One region of the Bacillus rugosus genome, then DNA from elsewhere that is predicted to be linked to it. Evidence: a T-box and tRNA genes for the amino acid it is inferred to sense, from the RefSeq annotation. Region 1 holds a T-box; the other holds one or more tRNA genes.
What was found. A T-box is a leader RNA that pairs with one kind of tRNA and senses whether it is charged. The one in region 1 lies ahead of valS (valine--tRNA ligase), so its partner is inferred to be a tRNA-Val.
Positions count from the first base shown of each region.

Region 2: it has a tRNA-Val gene. The T-box ahead of valS (valine--tRNA ligase) is inferred to sense a tRNA for this amino acid. The anticodon was not compared.

Region 1 is NZ_CP096590.1:2,741,483-2,752,949, reverse strand. It holds gene hemB (porphobilinogen synthase) at 1-27, shown strand, start outside; gene hemL (glutamate-1-semialdehyde 2,1-aminomutase) at 57-1,349, shown strand; gene M0696_RS14045 (LysM peptidoglycan-binding domain-containing protein) at 1,483-3,555, shown strand; gene cotN (spore coat protein CotN) at 3,588-4,613, shown strand; gene M0696_RS14035 (hypothetical protein) at 4,632-4,823, opposite strand; T-box leader at 4,989-5,211, shown strand; gene valS (valine--tRNA ligase) at 5,271-7,913, shown strand; gene M0696_RS14025 (bifunctional folylpolyglutamate synthase/dihydrofolate synthase) at 7,973-9,265, shown strand; gene M0696_RS14020 (prepilin peptidase) at 9,402-10,148, shown strand; gene M0696_RS14015 (SPOR domain-containing protein) at 10,282-11,280, shown strand; gene M0696_RS14010 (Maf family nucleotide pyrophosphatase) at 11,431-11,467, shown strand, end outside.
Region 2 is NZ_CP096590.1:1,286,404-1,297,870, reverse strand. It holds gene manA (mannose-6-phosphate isomerase, class I) at 272-1,219, opposite strand; gene M0696_RS06575 (fructose-specific PTS transporter subunit EIIC) at 1,235-3,169, opposite strand; gene manR (mannose transport/utilization transcriptional regulator ManR) at 3,322-5,274, opposite strand; gene M0696_RS06565 (putative quinol monooxygenase) at 5,830-6,111, opposite strand; gene M0696_RS06560 (hypothetical protein) at 6,330-6,911, shown strand; tRNA gene M0696_RS06555 (tRNA-Val) at 7,203-7,275, opposite strand; gene M0696_RS06550 (DUF819 family protein) at 7,448-8,638, shown strand; gene M0696_RS06545 (GNAT family N-acetyltransferase) at 8,708-9,253, shown strand; gene metC (cystathionine beta-lyase) at 9,282-10,454, opposite strand; gene metI (cystathionine gamma-synthase/O-acetylhomoserine thiolyase) at 10,447-11,467, opposite strand, start outside.

The DNA of each region.
Region 1 (11,467 bases):
GACGCAGCGAAATGGCTTGCGGAGTAATTTTATTCAGTTGACAGGAGTTGAGGCAGATGAGAAGCTATGAAAAATCAAAAGCGGCTTTTAAAGAAGCGCAAAAACTCATGCCGGGCGGTGTGAACAGTCCCGTTCGCGCTTTTAAATCGGTAGACATGGACCCGATTTTTATGGAGCGCGGAAAAGGCTCAAAAATCTTTGATATTGACGGAAATGAATATATTGACTACGTTTTGTCATGGGGGCCCTTAATTTTAGGGCATACAAATGACCGCGTCGTAGAGAGCCTCAAAAAAGTGGCTGAATACGGGACAAGCTTCGGTGCTCCGACTGAAGTGGAAAATGAACTGGCAAAGCTCGTCATTGATCGTGTGCCATCTGTAGAAATTGTACGAATGGTCAGCTCCGGAACAGAGGCTACAATGAGTGCTCTTCGTTTGGCAAGAGGCTATACGGGCCGCAATAAGATTTTAAAATTTGAGGGCTGCTACCACGGGCACGGCGATTCCCTCTTGATTAAAGCGGGTTCAGGAGTTGCCACTCTCGGTCTGCCTGACAGCCCTGGTGTACCTGAAGGCACCGCGAAAAACACCATCACGGTTCCGTACAATGATTTAGAAAGTGTAAAGCTTGCTTTCCAGCAATTCGGTGAAGACATTGCGGGAGTTATTGTAGAACCGGTTGCCGGAAATATGGGAGTTGTTCCGCCGCAAGAAGGCTTCCTGCAAGGTTTGCGTGATGTCACTGAGCAATACGGTTCACTGCTGATTTTTGATGAAGTAATGACAGGCTTCCGGGTCGATTATAATTGTGCTCAAGGATACTTCGGCGTAACGCCTGATCTGACTTGTTTAGGAAAAGTAATCGGGGGCGGACTTCCTGTCGGTGCTTATGGCGGAAAGGCTGAAATCATGGAGCAGATCGCTCCAAGCGGTCCAATTTATCAGGCCGGCACATTGTCAGGCAACCCGCTTGCGATGACGGCTGGCTTAGAAACATTGAAACAGCTGACACCTGAATCCTACAAGAATTTCATCAAAAAAGGCGACAGGCTGGAAGAAGGCATTTCTAAAGCTGCTGAGGCTCATGGCATTCCGCATACCTTTAACCGCGCAGGTTCAATGATCGGTTTCTTCTTTACAAACGAACCTGTTATCAATTATGAAACAGCCAAAGCATCTGATTTGAAGCTGTTTGCTAACTATTATAAAGGGATGGCAAATGAAGGTGTATTCTTACCGCCATCACAATTCGAAGGCCTTTTTCTTTCAACGGCCCATACTAATGAAGATATTGAAAAAACAATCCAGGCAGCTGAGAAAGTATTTGCTGAGATCAGCCGCGGCTAAGAGTGAAAACCGGTATCAAGGACATCCTTGTACCGGTTTTTTTCTGTGCTCGCCCACTCATATTTTTCCCAGTTCATACATACACCTTTAGTGACATCTAATTTTAAGGATTAGATGAAAGGAGGATATGAACTTGCCGCAAAATCATCGATTGCAATTTTCTGTAGAAGAATCGATCTGTTTCCAAAAAGGACAGGAAGTTTCTGAACTGCTTTCTATTTCATTAGATCCTGATATTAGGGTTCAGGAAGTAAATGATTATGTATCAATCAGAGGATCGCTTGAACTTACAGGTGAGTACAACATAGATCAAAACAAACATACCGAAGAGTTTTATACAGATAAGCGGTTTGTTGAAGAAGTCAGAAAGAGAGAGGATGGAAGCGCAGAACTGACTCACTGTTTTCCGGTGGATATTACCATTCCTAAAAATAAAGTGAGCCATTTACAGGATGTCTTCGTCTTTATTGACGCATTTGACTACCAATTAACGGATTCACGGATTTTAACGATTCAGGCTGATTTAGCGATCGAAGGGCTTTTGGATGATACCGCTGACAAAGAGCCGGAGATTTCTCTATATGAGGCACCTGCGGCAATCGAAGCGGAAGAGTTTTCAGAGCCGCCAATACAAAGTGCAGTAGAAACGGGTTCACCTTCGGCAGCGGAAGCAGTTCTGCAGGATGAAACGCCAGCTGAACCGCCAGAACTCTTTGTCTCGAAAGCGGGGCTACGTGAAGAGCTGGAAACAGAAAAAGCAGAAGCTGCGCCGCCGGAATCAGTCGCTTCAGAATCCGAGGCGCGAAAAGGTGTGAAAGAGGAAGGTGAGCCGTCAGAGCTTCTGGTGCGGGAAGCAGAAAGTCGTGAAGAATATGAGACAGAAGCAGCTGAGCCAGAACATGATGCTTCAGAAATAGAGATTGAGATCGTTAAAGCAGAAAATGAAACGCTAGAGCCAGCAGCTGCAATAGCAGATGTTCGTGAAGAAGAGGACCTTCCAGCGGAGGCTGAGCTTCGTGAAGATTCGAGAACAGAAGAATCGCCTGCTTTGGAAGCTGAGTTACATGCAGAGACTGTGAGTTCTAAGGAGAAAGCAGAAACATCAGTGTCTCCTATTCTTGAATATGCGTTGCGCCAAGAGGCTCAAAATGAAAAAACGGCTCAACCAGAAGTCGCGGAGCCTGCCCTTCGTCATGAAGAGAAAGAAGCAGCTCAACCGGAACACGCTGAGCCTGCCCTTCGTCATGAAGAGAAAGAAGCAGCTCAACCGGAGCACGCTGAGCCTGCACTCCGTCGAGAAGAGAAAGAAGCAGCTCAACCGGAGCACGCTGAGCCTGCACTCCGTCGAGAAGAGAAAGAAGCAGTTCAACCGGAACACGCTGAGCCCGCACTCCGTCGAGAAGAGAAAGAAGCAGCTCAACCGGAACACGCTGAGCCCGCACTCCGTCATGAAGAGAAAGAAGCGGCTCAACTAGAACATGCTGAGCCCGCACTCCGTCATGAAGAGAAAGAAGCGGCTCAACTAGAACATGCTGAACCCGCGCTTCGTCAAGTAGCGGATGAAGCTCAGGAGACTGAATCTCAGGCCGTACTTTCCATAGAAGAAAGCAGAGAGAAGAAACCAGCCTCAGCTCCAAATGTGGAGAATGACGAAACCGCTTTACAGCTTCATTTCAATCAAAAAGCAAACTTGGAGGAGGCAACTCAAGAAGAGCCTGCACCGGCATACCGTACCTTCCTGCCCGAACATGAAGAGGAGGATTCTTTTTATTCGGCGCCTAAGTTGCTGGAAGAGGAGGAACAAGCGGAAGAAAGTTTTGAAATTGAAGTGAGAAAAATACCACCGGCGAATGAGCCTGAGGAAGAAACACCTCTTCAGTCCTTCCAGCTGCCTGATACCTCAGAGACTGAAAGGAAGGAAGCGAATGCTGTTCCTAGGGTTGCTCCTGCTGCTGAAACGAAGGAACCTCAAACAAAGGAAAGTGATAATTCTCTTTATTTAACAAAACTCTTTACGAGAGAAGAGGAAGAGTTTTCGAGAATGAAAATATGCATTGTTCAGCAGGAAGATACGATCGAACGTTTATGCGAACGGTATGAAATCACATCCCAGCAGCTGATCAGAATGAATTCTTTAGCCTTGGACGATGAATTGAAAGCAGGACAGATCCTCTATATTCCTCAATATAACAACAGCCATGCGTAAACCGTAAGCGATCGGAAAATGTGGTGAATGGAATGGAAGATACCCAATCGGTTCTTCAGAAATACGGACTGATTGCTCAATTTATTGAGCCTGTCAGTCCTCTTGTGTGGAAAGTGTATACAGACTACGGCATATTTGCCCTGAAAAAATTGAAATCAGCTCGCAGCAAACAGTTCACAGATCATATGGTGGCGATTGAAGAAAAAGGTTTTCGTTCATTTGTTCCCGTTTACAGAACAAATAGCGGTGAGTTTTTCTCAGAAGGTATACAATCCGGAGATTCCTATTATTTAATGCCTTGGCTCCAATTTGACCAGGAGGAAGAACTGGATCAGAAGCATGCTTATTTATTTAGAGAAACAGCCCGTCTTCACGAGAGAACCGCGCAGGAAATAAAGGCCAGCCGTGATGATATTGAACGTTATTACGGACAAACGAAAAAAAAGTGGGAACATGATAAAATTTTTTATGAACAGTTTGTAGACAGAGCTGAGAAGGAATGGTACCTTTCCCCTTTTGAACTCCAGGCCGTAACCTATTTTTCAGAAACCATTTCGGCGGTGAACTTTGCGCTGGAGCGGTTGGAAGACTGGTATGAGTCGGCAAAAGAAAAGGGCGTCTCAAGGGTTGTGATAAACCACGGCAGCCTGTCTATACACCATTTTCTGTATAATGATGCCGGGACCGGATATTTCACAAATTTCGAAAGAGCGTCTGCCGGCCCGCCGCAAAACGACTTACTGGGCTTTTATACAAAAATGTTCAGAGGCTTTCCGAAAGCTTGTCCGGAATGCGTCGAATGGTTTTATGCATACACGAAATCATTCCCTTTGCGTGATGCGGAAGTCAGCCTTTTTCTCAGCTATATGGCATATCCGACGGCCATGTACAAGGTGCTGAACCGTTATCAAACCGGAAAAAGACAGCATGAAAAAAATGAATGTACGCAATTATTAAAGGCTTATTGGCAAATGAAAAATATAGAGCCGTTTGTGATGAAAATCCATCAGGTAGAACAAGAGAAAAAATTCCAGGCTGAAAACGAGTCCACGTCTTAATGGCGCGGACTTGTTTGTTTATATCCATTCTAAATGAAGGGCGCAAGCTAAAAAGATTAGGATTGCGAGCAGCAAAACATCAAAGGTTGTCGGAAAGAAAATAGTTCTGATTCCTTGAAAAATCGTAATGGGAATAATCACTTGTGCGGATACAAGCCGAATTTGCCTAACCCACGGCGGGAGCGAATAAGAGCTGAAACGTTTCTTCACGGTGCATCCTCCTCTACGCATTTACAAGCATCATATGTAAACTTGGGCAATAGGTGCCTGCCCATCTGTATAGAAAGCGGCGTTTTTGGAAAAGATGATTGACGAATCAAAAACACTTTTACTATAATAAAGAACATAAATAATGTATATAATGAGCTGATAAATACACCTGCTTAGAACGGGAAGAGTACAAAAAAGGCGCATGCAGAGAGAGAAGCCGTTTGCTGAAAGGTTTCTTATGTTGTCTGATTGGAAGGTCGCCCGGGAGCATAATTTCTTGAAAGAAGAGTAGAGAAATTCGGGAAACACCCGTTATCCGTTGTAAGTGCATGAACTGATAGAGTTCATGAAAAAAGGTGGTACCGCGAAAGAGCTTTTCGTCCTTTTACAGGGATGAAAAGCTCTTTTTTCGTTCTCAGCCATTTTTAAACATGCTGGAGGGTTATCATGGAAACGAATGAACAAACAATGCCGACGAAATACGATCCGGCAGCAGTTGAAAAAGACCGATATGATTTTTGGCTAAAAGGCAAATTTTTCGAAGCTGGCAGTGACCAGACAAAAGAGCCATACTCTGTTGTCATTCCGCCGCCAAACGTAACAGGAAGACTTCACCTTGGCCACGCGTGGGACACAACGCTGCAAGACATTGTAACAAGAATGAAACGCATGCAGGGCTATGATGTGCTGTGGCTTCCGGGTATGGACCACGCCGGCATCGCGACACAGGCTAAAGTGGAAGCGAAACTTCGTGAAGAAGGCAAATCCCGCTACGATTTGGGCCGCGAGAAATTCCTCGAAGAAACGTGGAAGTGGAAAGAAGAGTATGCTGACTTTATTCGCAGCCAGTGGGCGAAATTAGGGCTTGGCCTTGATTATTCCCGTGAACGTTTTACGCTGGATGAAGGCTTAAGCAAAGCGGTTCGCGAAGTTTTCGTTAAGCTTTATGAAAAAGGCCTGATCTACAGAGGCGAATATATTATTAACTGGGACCCTGCGACAAAAACAGCCCTATCCGACATTGAGGTCATTTACAAGGATGTTCAAGGCGCGTTCTATCATATGAGCTATCCGCTCGCTGACGGTTCAGGTTCGATTGAAATTGCGACGACACGTCCTGAAACGATGCTTGGTGATACAGCTGTTGCTGTTCATCCTGAAGATGAACGCTATAAGGATCTTATCGGAAAAACGGTGATCCTGCCGATTACAAATCGTGAAATTCCGATTGTCGGTGATGACTACGTTGATATGGAATTTGGTTCTGGTGCAGTGAAAATTACGCCTGCTCATGATCCGAACGATTTCGAGCTTGGCAACCGCCACAATTTAGAACGCATTCTTGTCATGAATGAAGACGGAACGATGAATGAAAATGCCCTGCAATATCAAGGTATGGATCGTTTTGAATGCCGCAAAAAGCTCGTAAAAGATTTACAGGAGGCGGGAGTTCTCTTCAAAATCGAGGATCATATGCACTCTGTCGGCCATAGTGAACGAAGCGGGGTTGTTGTTGAGCCTTATCTTTCTACACAATGGTTTGTGCGCATGCAGCCGCTTGCTGATGAAGCGATTGAGCTGCAAAAGAAAGAAGAAAAAATCAACTTTGTGCCTGACCGTTTCGAAAAAACGTATTTACACTGGATGGAAAATATCCGCGACTGGTGTATTTCCCGTCAGTTGTGGTGGGGCCACCGCATTCCGGCTTGGTATCACAAAGAAACAGGCGAGTTATATGTCGGGCTTGAAGCGCCTGAGGACAGCGAAAATTGGGAACAGGATACAGACGTACTGGATACATGGTTCAGTTCTGCACTCTGGCCTTTCTCCACTATGGGCTGGCCTGATGTAACGGCTGAAGACTTTAAACGGTACTACCCGACAGACGTACTCGTGACAGGGTACGATATCATTTTCTTCTGGGTATCACGCATGATTTTCCAAGGCATTGAATTTACAGGCGAGCGCCCGTTCAAAGATGTTTTGATCCATGGCTTAATCCGTGACGAGCAAGGCCGGAAAATGAGTAAATCTCTCGGCAACGGTGTCGATCCGATGGATGTCATTGACAAGTATGGAGCCGATTCTCTGCGTTATTTCCTTGCGACTGGAAGCTCTCCTGGCCAAGATCTGCGCTTCAGTTATGAAAAAGTGGAATCGACATGGAATTTTGCCAATAAGATTTGGAATGCCTCCCGTTTTGCATTAATGAACATGGACGGCATGACATACGATGAGCTCGATTTGTCAGGCGAAAAATCAGTTGCTGACAAATGGATTTTAACGCGATTAAATGAAACAATCGAACACGTGACCCAGCTTGCTGATCGATATGAATTTGGTGAAGTCGGACGCCATTTATATAACTTTATTTGGGATGATTTCTGTGATTGGTATATTGAAATGGCGAAGCTTCCGCTTTACGGAGAAGACGAAGCGGCTAAGAAAACAACCCGTTCCATCCTTGCTTACGTACTGGATCAAACGATGCGCCTGCTCCATCCGTTTATGCCATTCTTAACGGAGGAAATTTGGCAGCACCTTCCTCATCAAGGGGAATCGATTACAGTAAGTCAATGGCCTGTTGTAGTACCGGAGCATACCGATACTGAAGCGGCAGCTGACATGAAGCTTCTTGTTGAGCTGATTCGTTCTGTACGTAATATCCGCAGTGAAGTCAATACGCCAATGAGCAAGCAAGTCGAATTGTATATTAAAACAAGCACAGATGAAATAGCAGCCCGTCTCGAAGCGAACCGTTCATATGTTGAACGCTTTACGAATCCGAGCGTGCTTAAAATCGGCACGGATATCGAGGCTGTTGATAAAGCGATGACGGCCGTTGTCTCAGGAGCAGAGGTTATTCTTCCGCTAGAAGGCTTAATTAATATTGATGAAGAAATTGCCCGTCTGCAAAAAGAATTTGACAAGCTGACGAAAGAAGTCGAGCGCGTCCAAAAGAAACTTGGTAATGAAGGGTTTATGAAAAAAGCGCCTGCGCACGTAATTGATGAAGAACGTGAAAAAGAAAAAGATTATGTGGCAAAGCGTGACGCTGTTCAAAAACGAATGGCTGAGCTGAAGGGCTAATGAAAAGCCGGGGCGGTTTCTAGAGAAACCGCCTTGTCTTATAAAAGAGGGGATTATCATTGTTTACTGCATATGAAGAAGCGCGCAGCTGGATTCACGGGCGGCTGAAATTCGGAGTGAAGCCCGGACTTGGCCGAATGGAGCAGCTGATGACGCGGTTAGGGCATCCTGAAAAGAAAATCCGCGCGTTCCACGTCGCAGGAACAAACGGTAAAGGATCAACTGTCGCTTTTATCCGTTCTATGCTGCAAGAAGCCGGATATACGGTTGGAACGTTTACGTCACCTTATATCATTACGTTTAATGAACGGATCAGCGTTAACGGGACACCGATTTCAGATGAGGAATGGACAGCACTCGTCAATCAGATGAAACCGCACGTTGAAGCGCTGGATCAAACGGAATACGGACAGCCGACAGAATTTGAAATTATGACGGCTTGTGCATTTTTATATTTTGCAGAGTTTCATAAGGTCGACTTTGTTATTTTTGAAACAGGTCTTGGAGGTAGATTCGATTCTACGAATGTAGTTGAACCGCTTTTAACTATGATTACAAGCATCGGACACGACCATATGAACATTCTTGGAAACACCATTGAAGAAATTGCTGGAGAAAAGGCCGGAATTATTAAAGAAGGTATACCTATTGTTACAGCTGTTACTCAGCCGGAAGCCTTACAGGTCATTCGTTATGAAGCTGAACGACATGCTGCGCCGTTCCAGTCATTACATGATACATGTGTTATTTTTAATGAAGAGGCTCTGCCTGCGGGAGAACAGTTTTCATTCAAAACGGCCGAGAAGTGTTATGAAGATGTTCGAACATCTCTGATCGGCACCCATCAAAGACAAAATGCGGCTTTGTCCATTTTGGCTGCTGAGTGGCTTAATAGGGAGAACATTGCCCATATCAGTGATGAAGCGTTAAGAAGCGGGCTTGTAAAGGCTGCTTGGCCGGGTCGCTTAGAGCTTGTTCAGGAACATCCGCCGGTATACTTAGATGGTGCGCATAACGAAGAAGGCGTTGAAAAGTTGGCGGAAACGATGAAACAGCGTTTCCCTGATTCTCGCATTTCTGTGGTGTTTAGCGCGTTAAAGGACAAACCGTATCAAAACATGATTAAGAAACTGGAAACCATAGCGCATGCGATTCATTTTGCTTCTTTTGATTTCCCGCGTGCTTCTCTTGCAAAAGATCTCTATGATGCAAGTGAAATCAGCAATAAAAGCTGGAGTGAAGATCCTGGCGATGTGCTCGAATTCATAGAAAGCAAAAAGGGTTCAAATGAAATTGTGCTGATTACGGGATCACTTTATTTTATTTCTGACCTTCGCAAAAGGTTGAAATAAGGCGTCCAGCCCCGGCAGTATCAAAAAATGAGATTCTGCCGGGGTTTTTATGTGTAAAATTGAATATTCCCGATTAGAATTCAGCCCGCTCACTTTGCTACAATCCATACCAGTATCTTGTAAAGGTGTGTTGTCTATGCTTCCCATTCTTTTTATCCTCGGGCTAATCCTTGGTTCATTTTATTATACGGCCGGGCGCCGTATCCCCTTACATCTATCTATTATCGCGCCCCGTTCATCATGCTCGTTTTGCCGGCGGACCTTAACTCCTGCAGAATTAATTCCCATCCTGTCATTCCTTTTCCAAAAAGGTAAATGTAAAAGCTGCGGGCAGAGGATTTCTATTATGTATCCCGTAATAGAGCTTGTGGCAGCGTGTTTATTTGCCGCCGCAGGAATACGCTTTGGCACGTCGCTTGAACTGTTTCCTGCTGTTGTGTTTATCTCTCTTCTTATCATTGTTGCAGTGACAGATATTCATTTTATGCTGATTCCAAATCGAATATTGGTTTTCTTTCTTCCCTTTTTGGCGGGTGCAAGATTGATTTCTCCGCTTGATCCCTGGTATGCCGGCCTGTTAGGTGCTGCCGCCGGGTTTCTATTTCTGGCCTTAATTGCTGCAATCACCCGTGGAGGAATAGGGGGAGGAGATATTAAATTATTTGCGGTGATTGGCTTTATGCTCGGTGTGAAAATGCTGGCAGCTGCCTTTTTCTTTTCTGTTTTGATAGGTGCATTGTATGGAGCGGCAGCCGTTCTGACTGGTAGACTCGCCAAAGGGCAGCCGCTTCCCTTTGCCCCCGCAATTGCGGCAGGGAGCATTTTAGCCTATTTATACGGTGACTCTATCATTTCTTTTTATATTAAAATGGCAATGGGCTGACCGCTGAAAAATTTGACGAACGTTTTTTGGACAAGACGACAAAAGTCTTGTTCTTTTTTTTTTCGCCTGTGCTAAAGTGTGTAGCATGAAAAGCCGACAAGAACGGTCAAGCAAATGAAGGGAGGAAGCGGAATTGAAAAAAAGGAAGAATAAAAAAAACAGTAAAGCCGCAGAAAAAGCCCTCAAGGTGACGATTAATGGAAAAGAAGAGACGGTTTACGAACAAGAAACGCCTGAGACTGAGACGGATAAAAACATGACATTTTCAAATTGGGAGGAAAAGAGAAAGGCAGAACAGGAGGTCGCGGCTTCCCATGAACATCCCGATGAAGATGAATTTAACTGGGATTCAGAAGAGGACAAGGTGTTTAAAGAAGATCCAAAAGTCGTTCCGCCTTACCAAAAGAAAAAAACAAAGCTGTATGCAAAAGGAAAGGCCGGGACTGCCAAGCCGGTAAAAAGAGTGGCGGCGACGATTGCCTTTGCAGCTGTCATAGGCACCGGATTAGGTTTATTCGCGTTGAACATCTCGGGCAATAAAGAAGCGGCAGCACCAGCCTCTTTAGATGATTCTCTGGGCAGCCAAACGGTAAAAGCCGGAGATGTTTCTGCTGATAAACAAAGCTCAGGCGCGGAGAAACAGGCGGCACCAGCTGAAGGTACATATAAAACGTACGCTGTACAAGCCGGAAAATTTTCAAATGAAAAGGGTGCCGAAACGTTAACAGAACAGCTGACTGAAAAAGGTTATTCCGCAGTTTCACTGTCAAAGGATGACGGGTATACGTATGTCATCGCAGGCTTAGCCAGTGATAAGGACGTGTCACAGCAGTTAGGGCAGATTTTAATCGACAGCGATTTTGAAGCTTGGGGAGGCAAGGAGCTTTCCTTATCAATAGAGTCAGATATGACAGATTCTTTCAAGGAAACAGCTGAGCTTGCAGCAAAGGCAATTCTCGGTGAAGATATTACAAAAACGAGTGTAGAAAAAATAGAAAAGTCGCTTGGTGAAACAGAAGCATCAGAAGCAGGAGAGAAAAAAGCGATTTTGCAGGCATTAAAGGAATTAGAGGACCCAAGTGCTGAAGCCGGATGGAAGGCTCAGCAGCAACTGTTAGCCGTCATTAAATAAGAGAAAGTGCCTGAGCCTTTGTCCTTTAGTGACAGGCTTTTTTATTTTGTCATGAAAAAGTTATTTTTCTGAAATTGTGACAAGCCTCGTGATTTGGTAGGATAAACGAGTATCTTTTTTTCTTAAGCAAACCCTGAAAGGATGACGAACATGACAAAGCCGCTAATACTTGCATCACAATCTCCGC
Region 2 (11,467 bases), 1.5 Mb from region 1:
TGATTTTGAAAAATAACAGCAAATATGTGTTACAGTCCATTCAACGTTTAGTTAACAAAGTCCTTAAACAAAATAATGTAAAACCCAGGACTTAAAGAACTGTCAGGTCTTGACTCGTGAATGCGGGTAAGGGACCAAAGTGAAGGAATCAGATCACTCCTTTCATTTAATCAAAAAAACCCTCCAAATTGAGAAGGGTTTTTCCACATTTAGCAACACTTTAGTCCGCTACATTAAATAGTGAATAAGCGTACTTGCTCCCTTTATCGTTTTATAGATGAGAGACGATACATTCTGCCTGCCCCTCCAGTTTAAATTCTCCAAACTCATAAGGCAGCAACATATGATCTCCTTTTTTGAAGGGATTGACATTCCCACTGGATATCATACGGCCTTCCCCTTTAATAACACTGACAAGAAGGAATGGTTTTTGCTGCTTTAAGCTTGCTGATCCTGATAAACTCCACTTTTCCACCGAAAAATAAGCGCATTCAATCAATGTGGCCGTGAGCAAATCATCTGTTTGTTCATATTGGACACGCTGCCGATCCGGGATAAATGGAGCCTCTATCACTTCTATGCTCTTCTCCAGATGAAGCTCACGCAGCTTGCCTTCTGCATCTTTTCGCTCATAATCATATAATCTATATGTTGTATCTGAATTCTGCTGTGTCTCTAAAACGAGAATGCCTTTTCCAATCGCATGAACGGTACCGCTTGGCACATAGAAGAAATCTCCCGGCTTTACATTTACCCGGTGCAAGAGTTCGTCCCATTCTCCAAGCTCTATCATCGAGATCAGTTCTTCCTTAGTTTTTGCGTTGTGGCCGTAAATGATCTCTGCATCTTTTTCGCAATCAATGATGTACCAGCATTCTGTTTTTCCGAGTTCTCCGTTTTCACGTGCTTTTGCAAAGTCATCATTCGGATGCACCTGAACGGATAAATCTTGATCTGCATCTAATATTTTTGTAAGAAGAGGGAAACGGTCTCCTTCAAGATGTCCGAATAAATATCTGTGATGCTCCCATAATTCGCAGAGCGTGAACCCTTTATACAGTCCATTTTGAACAACGCTTTGTCCATTTTTATGAGCGGCAAAAGCCCAGCACTCCCCTGTTCGTTCTGACGGAATGTTATAGCCGAAAGCAGATAAAGCGGTGCCGCCCCAAATCCTCTCTTTGAAAACAGGCTTGAAAAATAACGGTTCAATCGTCATGAAAATCCCTCCGCATTACACGATTTCATCCAGCAGTTTGTATGCTTCTTCTTTTGTTTGCACGGAGAGCAGCCGCTCCCTATAGCTATCATCCATTAGTTTTCGGGATAACATCTGCAAAATTTTCAGATGCTGGTTCCCTCCACTCTCTTTCGGTACAGCAATCATAAAGATTAATTTTGCATCTGATCCATCCAAGCTGTTCCAGCCAACGCCTGATCGTTTGATCCCAAAGGCAACACTCGGCTCCCTGACCGCCTCAGATTTCCCGTGCGGAATTGCGATATTCATGCCAATCGCCGTTGTTCCCTGTTGTTCACGATTCAAAATGGCTTGTTTAAACCCGCTCTCGGACAGCAGCATACCTCCGCGGGACAATTTTTGAATCATTTCATCAATAATGTCATCTCTGGAATTCCCTGTTAAATTCGTTTCAATTAGCTCTGGGCTGATGATGTCTGTCAGTTTTTTGATTTCCGTCATCCCGGCTTTTTGGCTTTCGGCTTGAATCGGCTGCGGTATTTCTTTTGCTGCAGCAGCTTCGCTGAACACAGGAGACGCCACCGTAATATCCTTTTTTAGTACATTGACCAACAGAGCAGTGACAAGAGATCCTGCAATCACAGCAATAAAAAACATCAAGACATGATCAACTGCGCCAAGCACTGCAACTATCGGCCCGCCGTGCGCCACTCTGTCTCCCACATTGCCAATCATCGCTATCACCGAACCCGTCATAGAACCTGCCATAATACTGGGAATGACTCGAAGAGGATCCTGTGCCGCGAATGGAATGGCTCCTTCTGTGATGCCGAAGAGTCCCATCGTAAATGCCGCTTTCCCCATTTCTTTTTGCGACGCCTCGAATTTTCTTTTTCCAAAAAACGTCGCAATTCCGAGGCCAATCGGCGGTATACAAATGGAGACGGCAATTGGTCCCATAATTTCATAATTTCCTTCTCCAATCATTGCCGATCCAAACAGAAATGCTACTTTGTTTACGGGACCACCCATATCAAATGAGATCATCGCGCCTAAAATCAATGCAAGAAGGATCGAGCTCGATCCTTTCATTCCCGCCAGCCAAACCGTTAAAGATGTGAAAATTTGAGCTACTGGTGCGCCGATCAAAAATACAAATGCCAGCCCTACAATCAGTGATGCAAACACGGGAATAATAATAATCGGCATGATCGGTTGGATTGCTTTTGGAACTTTTAATTTTTTTATCCCAAGTGCCGCGTATCCAGCCAAAAATCCGGCTATGATTCCGCCGAGGAAACCAGCGCCGCTTGCGCTGTCATAAAAACTTCCAGTCGCTGCAATATATCCGCCAATCATTCCTGGTACAAGTCCCGGCTTATCAGCGATGCTATAGGCGATATATCCGGCTAATATCGGGATCATGAAAGAAAATGAGGCACTGCCGATCTGTTCAATCGTTTTCCAAAAAGAATCATCCGGAATGACTAAGCCTTTAGGTGTTTTCTCGCCCCCAAGCGTTAATGCAACCGCTATCAATAATCCGCCGACGACAATGAAAGGAACCATGAACGAAACGCCGTTCATTAAATGACGGTAAATCGGATTTTGTTTCTTCTCCTGTTGATTGTTTGAATCCGATTTTGAAGCGGAATGATAGACCGGTATATCCCCGCTAAGTGCTTTTTGAATCAATTCTTCCGGTTTACGGATGCCGTCCTGAACCCCGACAGACAGCAGTTTTTTGCCTATAAACCGATCTTTGTTTACCGAGCGGTCTGCCGCTATAATGATTGCGTCCGCTTCCCGAATTTCCTCTTCGGTGAGATTATTTTCTACGCCGATTCCGCCCTGGGTCTCGACTTTGATGGTAACGCCTAATCTGTCAGCAGCTTTTTGCAGATTTTCCGCTGCCATATACGTATGGGCAATTCCGTTCGGACAAGATGTAATCGCTAACAGCTTCATAGGAAACCTCCTTTAAAGTGTGAATAACAAGATCTTGTCTCAACTGTATACCGAAATCAGCCGGTTAAAATCGCTTTTTTTTACCATAAGTTCCGGAAATTACGGCATTTTTCCCTATAAACACAAAAAAAGCAAGGAAGGGATCCCTGCTTTTAATAATCCAAATAAGATAAAAATGTCATGACATTTGTTTCTTTCGTCAGCTTCTGGACGAAGGCCGGCTGCTCACTCAGGTATGAGAGCTCACGAAACAGCTGCTTAGTCATATTTTGATCCTCGTGTTTGACAGCCAGCATAAAAACGAGCGATACTTTTTCACTTCCCCAATCAAGCGGCTCTTTTAATGTGGCAATTGCGATTGCTGATTGTTTAATATATTTAGCGTTGGCATGAGGTATGGCTATGCCTGCCCCAATGTTTGTCGCCGCCATTTTTTCCCTCATTACCGCATGAACCGCATATTCCTTTTCAACATAACCTTTCTCAAACAAAGCTGTCGCCAGCTGTTCAATTAACTTGTAGCGGTGCTCTGCCTCTTGCTGCAAAAAAACCAAAAAAGGTGTCGTATTGTTCAGCATCTGAAAGGTATTTTGTTTTTGGCGGTGCGACTCGTCAAGCTGACGTATAAATGCACTCAATTTTTTCTCATCCCCAGGCTCCAAAAGCGGTGATACAACAATATGGGGGATCGATACATCTTCCAGCGCAATGGTGGAAATGACAAGATCGATATCCTCATGTTGTTTTGTATAGTCCGCAAAATCAGCTTTAGCGATACAAGCCATTACAGCGATTTGATGACATTTCCGTTCAATTTTTGTTCGCAGCAATTGTGACATTCCAATGCCCATATGACAGACGATAATCGCCTTTTTATGTGTCTCGCTGCTCTCATGCAGCCGTTCGATCGCTGCCTGAAAATGCAGCGTCAAATACGCTGCCTCTTCCTCAGGGATATAAAGATCAAATGTTTGATTGATGTCTTCGAGAACATCAATAATAAGATGAAATAAATAAGGGTACATTTTTTTGATGTCATTGAGCATTGGGTTTGATACAGAAAGATCGTAGCTCAGACGCTGTAACACTGTATTGAGATGAATATTCAATCCGTTGATCAAATCCTGATCTTTATGAAAATCCAGCATTTTCAGCTCTGAAACACGGTTGATTAAATGCCTTACAACCTTGGGAAGCACTGCATTTTCAAGGTCATTTGTCTGTTCTTTTTGTAATGGATAACGAACTTTCCCGCCCAATATATGTAGTGTTAAATACACGGCTTCTTCTTCAGGAAAACGGATTGCAAAAACCGGCTCAAGCCGTTGTAAACAAGCAAGTGTCCATTGGTATTCTTTCTTCTTTTTTACTGCCGCCAGTTCTCTTGGAAATATCGAGATCGGCTGCTTCAATTTGATTCGGCGGATCATTAGCAACGTATGCAGCAGCAAACTCTCAAACGTCTCATCTGTGAAATAGAGAGAATGCTTTTCTTGTAATGATTTAATTTCTTTCGTCACAAAATCGACTTCATGACGTAAGAACTTACTTTTAATAAATTGGTTAGTAAACTCCGTGTTATCAATTAAATCAGATATTCTTGCCAATGCTTTTCTTTTATTTTTTTCGTTCCCATCAACCTTCAAACCAAGCCGCTGCCTAGAAACCAAAGTAAGGTCAAATCGCTTCAGCCACTCCTCTACAGCACATAAATCCTTTTTAATGGAAGATCGATTCACAAAATGCTGAGCGGCTATTTCTTTTGCCGGAACAGGCTTTACATTCATTAATAAGTCATAAGCAATTTGCAGCATTCTTTCTTCATCGGTCCGCTGCCTAGAATGAAAATGTTCTGTATGTAATTGTTGGCTTAACCAGGCCCTTTCCTGCTCTTCTATATGTAAAAAGACGCCTAACCCTGGCTTCCGAATGAGCTGAGCATGAGAATGTTTATTTAAATAATCTTCGATCGTTTTCAAATCATTCCTAATCGTTTTTTCAGAACACTGTACCCGGTCTGCGAAATCTTGCACAACTAAATAGTCATCAGGTTCAGATAACAACAGATACAAAATCTCTTTTTGTCTTGTATTCATGTATTTCATCTGTTTTTCTATCCTTCCTGTCAGTATCCGCTTGAACAAATGATAGTATAAGTATACTATAAATGTAACCGTTTACACCATACCGCAAAATGATAGAGTCAAAAGTTTCGTTTTTTACCGAAGGTTCCGGAAAAAAGGGTTTTTTATGGTATTAGAGTGTTCTATGATCTAGTACGTTTCCCCGCTTCCCATTCCAGTTTAATAGAATAAGAAACGCTCAGACACGGTAATGGTCCACCGCTAACCTACGTCTTAATACAACTAAATCAACGCAATAAAAAACGGCTAGAAACGTTGATATAACGCCTCTAACCGCCGTGTATGACTCCGACTGGGCTCGACCTCTACCTTATCAAGGTAGTTGATGCATTTTGAACAAGTATATTCGATTCTGATCAGCCCTTTAATTTTAAGGCCTATTGAATTGTACATCTGATGATTTCTGAATGAAAATGATGATCGTTAGCAGAGTTGGACAAAAACCTGCTAACAATTCACCACTTAATTACAAGTGGTGAATTGTTAGTTATTGAATGTCTCTTTTTAAGAAGCCTTTTAATCATTCACATTGCTTTTCATTAACCATTCTACTTCCGTTAAATCTTGTTTTTGAACATCTTTTGTGTGTTTTTTCGTGAAATGAGCTTTAACTGCTTGTTCGTTTTCCCAAATCTCCCACAGCATTATTTTGCGTTCTGATGGTTCAAGCGGATAAGCATGATATGTAATACACCCTTCTTCTTTGTTCGTTTCTTCCTCAAGTTTTTTAAATTCCTTCATTACCTCATTAAGGTCTTTATCACTGATGATTTTTAAGCATGCCGTTATGTAATGCATCGAAATTCCTCCTCTTCACACCATTTTATGGCTTTTTATTATAACATTATTATTATACGAAAACGCAAATACAGATAAGGCAGAGTTCTATTTCAAAGTGTCAGAGGTCTATTACTATATGAAAGAGACTCATTTCTCCATGAATTTATGCTCAGCGTGCATACTCTATTTTTAAAGAGCAAAAAGATGCTCAGTGTAATCTTACATATGGCAAAGAAATGGTCCAATGTCAGTTTGTTATTTTTGGAAACTGTCTAGATAAAATGTGTTATGAGGATGCTTTAAAAACAGCTCAAAAGGCTTTAAATGATGCTATAAAGTTAGGGGAGCAACATTTAATTGGCTCAGCCCATTTTAATGTGGGTTTATGTTCTAATAATCTTGAAGAACTTTACAATGCTGAGAAACATTTCCGAATATCCTATGAAATTCATAGGGATCGCAAACACATTTATGAGTCTAAAGCGATTTTTAATCTAGCATATGTCAAAGCAAAGAAGAATGATGTAAAGGCTGCTTTAGAATTATTCCAGGAAGGTCAGAAGGTTGCTGACAGACACAACAATCAGGAAGTAACAGAGAAATTAAAACTGGTTAAAGGTCTTTATTTATCATTCGACTTACAAACACTTAGAGAAGTGTTCAAGTTCTTCAAAGAGAAAAACCTTTATGGTGATATGGAAGAATACGCAGTTGCTGTTGCTGATTTTTTGACCAACAAAGAAAATAGACATGATGCGGTCGATTTTTATCAAATGGCAATTGAAGCCCGCAAACAAATTCAAAGGGGAAACATTTAAATGAAAAAATGTAAAATTGCAATTTGTTTAGTGCTCTTGCTTGGCATTGTTGGAGTATCCAGCGCTTCATACGCTCTTTCTGAGCAATCCACTTATAAGGTCGCAGATAGAGCAGCAACTTAATATGAGATTAAGAAAAAACCCCATACTGGACTTTACAAATGGGGTTTTTATTTTATCTTCTCAACTCAATATTATTCCTGAGTTTTCATTTAAATCATATACTGCATTAATAAAACCGACAACCCCTATAAAAAGTAAAAAACCCTTGCTGCGCAAGGGTTTAAGCTATGATTCCGACTGGGCTCGAACCAGCGACCTCTACCCTGTCAAGGTAGCGCTCTCCCAGCTGAGCTACGGAATCATGATATGTATGTGTTGCTGGGTATGTTGTTGTCTTTCTGACAAGTTCTATTATATAACCTCCTCCTCTATTCGTCAACTGCTTTTTTAGAAAAACTTTTTTTCGGACTTGCTGTTCTGTTCCTCGGCTATTATAATATGTCTTAATTTTCTAATAATAGGGGTGATGGGGTTTGCATTCTTTGATTTCTTCGGATGATGTTTGGGTATTATGGGGGTTTATTGCGGTGTGGGCGGCAGTGAGCATCGGGCTGGAGCAGCGCTTTAAGTGGGCGTCCGCTGTGTCTGGCGCTATTATCGCGCTTTTAGGTGCAATGGTGTTTACAAATATAGGGGTGCTTCCTGTTGAATCGCCTGTATACGATACCGTTTGGGCTTATGTGGTGCCCTTGGCGATTCCCCTTTTGCTGTTTCAAATCAATGTGCGGCAGATTTTTAAGGAAAGCAGGCGTTTGTTGTTTATTTTTCTGATTAGCTCCGCCGGAACTGTGCTTGGGAGCGTCCTCGCTTTTTTTCTTTTCAAACAGCATATTCCTTATCTAGATAAAATCGGCGGAATGATCAGCGCCTCTTATATCGGCGGCGGAGTCAATTTTGCGGCGATGGCAGCAAAATTCGAGACACCGGGAGAGTATGTATCGGCTACCGTTGTGGCTGATAATTTTATGATGGCGCTTTTGTTTTTTATCTTAATCAGCATTCCTGCAGTTAAATGGTTTCAACGGCATTATGCTATGCCGTTTGAAGAAAAAGTGAAAGCAGCTGGAAATAGGGGAAACAGTGCAGAAAGCTATTGGAAACGGAAGGAAATTTCCTTAAAGGATATCGCTTTTAATGTAGGTGCTGCTTTTGCGCTTGTTGCGGTTAGTGTGAAGATTTCCGGTTATTTCAAAAGCATTTTTTCTCACCCTCTATTGGCCGGAACGCTTGGCGATCAATATCTGATGCTTACGTCTTTAACTGTTCTTATCATTTTTCTATTCCCGCGTTTTTTTGAAAGGCTTAATGGATCTCAGGAGCTTGGAACCTTTTTGATTTATTTGTTTTTTGTGGTGATAGGCATTCCTGCAGATCTGCGCTTAATCGTCACCAATGCGCCTCTTATTCTTTTATTTGTTTTGATTATTGCAATCAGCAATTTAGCTGTTTCCTTAGCGGTCGGAAAATTGTTCCGCGTACGGCTTGAAGAAATTCTGCTCGCTGTCAACGCTGCTGTCGGGGGGCCTACGACCGCGGCTGCGATGGCAATTGCCAAGGGATGGCGGGAGCTTGTCGCCCCGATCATGCTTGTCGGTACGCTCGGCTACTTAATTGGAAACTATGTCGGCACCTTTATGGGAAACTGGTTTTCTTCTTTCTTATAAAAAGGATTTTTACACGTTCCTCAGAATAATGTAAGAGGAATGCTGACATGAGAACGGAGAGATCATTGTATGTTAAAAGGAAAAAACATCTATATAAGACCTTTAGAAGTAAAGGATGCGGAACAAAATCTGCGGCTGCAAAGCGAAAACCGGGATTTTTTTGAACAGTTTTCCATGATACGCGCAAACGATTATTATACGGTTGAGGGGCAAAGAAAAAGGATAGCAGAGTATCAGCAAAGACTGGAGAGTGATGAAGAGTATCATTTTGGCATTTTTTCAACCTCGGACGATACATTAATCGGCACGGTTTCGCTCTTTCAAATCATCCGCGGAGCGCTGCAAGCTGGGTTTATCGGGTATTTTTTAGACAAAGCCCATAATGGAAAGGGCCTTATGACAGAGGCGGTCAGATTGATTGTTGATTTTGCGTTTCACGAATTGAAACTGCACCGTATTGAAGCCGGTGTGATGCCCCGCAATCTCGGGTCCATGCGTGTATTGGAAAAAGCGGGATTTCATAAAGAGGGCATCGCCCGCAAAAATGTGAAAATCAACGGCGTATGGGAGGATCATCAAGTCCTCGCGATTCTGAATCCTGATGATGAACAATAAAAGAAGCCGGGCCATCCCCGGCTTCTTTTTAACGAACCGCCACTGGCGCAATTTCTTTCAGCGCTTGTTCGAAATCACGTTCTAAATCGTCTGCATGTTCGACTCCCACGCTAAGACGGAGTAGGCCGTCTGTGATACCGCGTTTTTCACGCTCTTCCTTGGGCATTGCCGCGTGAGACATCGTTGCCGGATAGGACAAAATCGATTCCACAGCGCCAAGGCTGACAGCGAAGACTGGAAGTGATACATTCTCTACTAATTTCTTAACAGCCTCTTTGCTTTCAAGCTCAAAAGACAGCACGGCGCCCGCTCCCGTTGACTGGCTTTTATGGGTTTCAGCGCCCGGATGATCAGCCAGCCCCGGATAATACACGCGTTTCACCGCCGGATGCTTCTGAAAAAACTCCGCAAGCCGCTGCGCTGTTTGGCTCGCTTTTTCTAAACGGACCTGCAATGTTTTTAATCCGCGCAGCACAAGCCAGCAATCTTGCACGCCAAGAACAGCACCGAACGCGTTTTGCAGCTTATACAGCTGTTTCCCAAGCTCTTCATCATTGACAGCAGCCAGGCCTGACAGCACATCGCTGTGTCCGCTCAGGAATTTTGTTGCGCTGTGAAGCACAATATCCACGCCGAGATCAAGCGGACGCTGCAGAGCAGGAGTCATGAATGTATTGTCCAGAAAGGTCAAACAGCCGTTTTCCTTTGCAAGCTGAACAACCGCTTTAATATCAGTAATCCCAAGTGTCGGATTTGACGGTGTCTCCATATAAATGACCTTTGTATTTGGCTTGATATTCCGCGCCACTTCGTTACTATCCGTCATATCAACAAACGTATGCTCAATGCCAAACCTGGTCAACACCTCTGTCACCATGCGGAAGGTTCCGCCGTATACATCTTCTGTCACAAGAACGTGATCGCCCTGTGACAAAAGTAAAAATGCTGTTGAGATCGCAGCCATGCCTGAACTGAAAGCAAATCCTCTCGTTCCGCCTTCCAGTGCGGCAATTGTTTCTTCGAGAGCTGTTCTTGTCGGCGTTCCTGAGCGGCTGTAATCGTATCCGCCAAACTCTTCAAATGAAGATTGGTGAAAAGTCGATGCGTGCTGGATCGGCACACTGACCGCTCCGGTTGCGCCGTCTGTTTTAAATGGATTGTGCACGAGCTGGGTTTCCAGCGTCCAATTGTGATTATTCAAATGAAACAGCTCCCTCTTTGACCTGACATAGTGCCTGTTTTAGGTCCTCTTTTAAATCTTCCGCATGTTCAATTCCGACCGAAAAACGCAGCAAACGATTGCAGACCCCGTTTGCGATGCGGATCTCTTCAGGAATATCCATGTGCGTCTGTGTGGCAGGGTATGTAATAAAACTTTCCACCCCGCCGAGGCTTTCAGCAAAACAAATGGTCTTCAGCGCTTTTAAAAATGGGTTGACCCACTCTTCTTTTTGCAGACGGAAGGACAGCATGCCGCCTTTTCCGGGATACAGTACATCGGCAATTTCATCCTGCTCTTCTAAAAACGCCGCAAGCTCCTGCGCGTTTTCCTGATGCTGGCGCATTCTGAGGCTCAGTGTCTTCATTCCTCTCATCAGAAGCCACGAATCGAACGGAGGCAGGACGGCGCCGATCGCATTTTGATGTTGAAACATTTCCTCACCAAGCTGCTCATCCTTTACAACGACAAGTCCAGCAAGCAAGTCGTTATGCCCGCCTAAATACTTGGTTGCACTGTGAATCACAATGTCGGCTCCCAGCTCAAGCGGACGCTGCAAGATCGGGGTATAAAATGTATTATCAACGATCAGCAGAAGACCGTGCTCTTTTGTTATCCGGGCGATCTTTTCAATGTCCGCCTCCTGCATGAGCGGATTTGTCGGTGTTTCCACAAACACCGCTTTTGTGTTCGGCGTAATCTTAGTGCGTAAACAGTCCTCATCGCTGAAATCATCATAATGAAAGGTTAATCCGTATTTTTTCCATTCATTTTCAAACAGACGGTACGTGCCGCCATATAGATCCGATGAAACGATCAGTTCGTCTCCGCTTTTAAATAGAGCCATAATCGTTTGGATGGCTGCCATTCCCGAACTGAAGGCAAGCCCTCTCGCTCCATTTTCTAAGCTGGCGATCGCATCCTCAACAAGCTGGCGTGTCGGATTCTTTGTGCGGACATAATCAAATCCCGTTGATTCTCCGATCCCTCTGTGG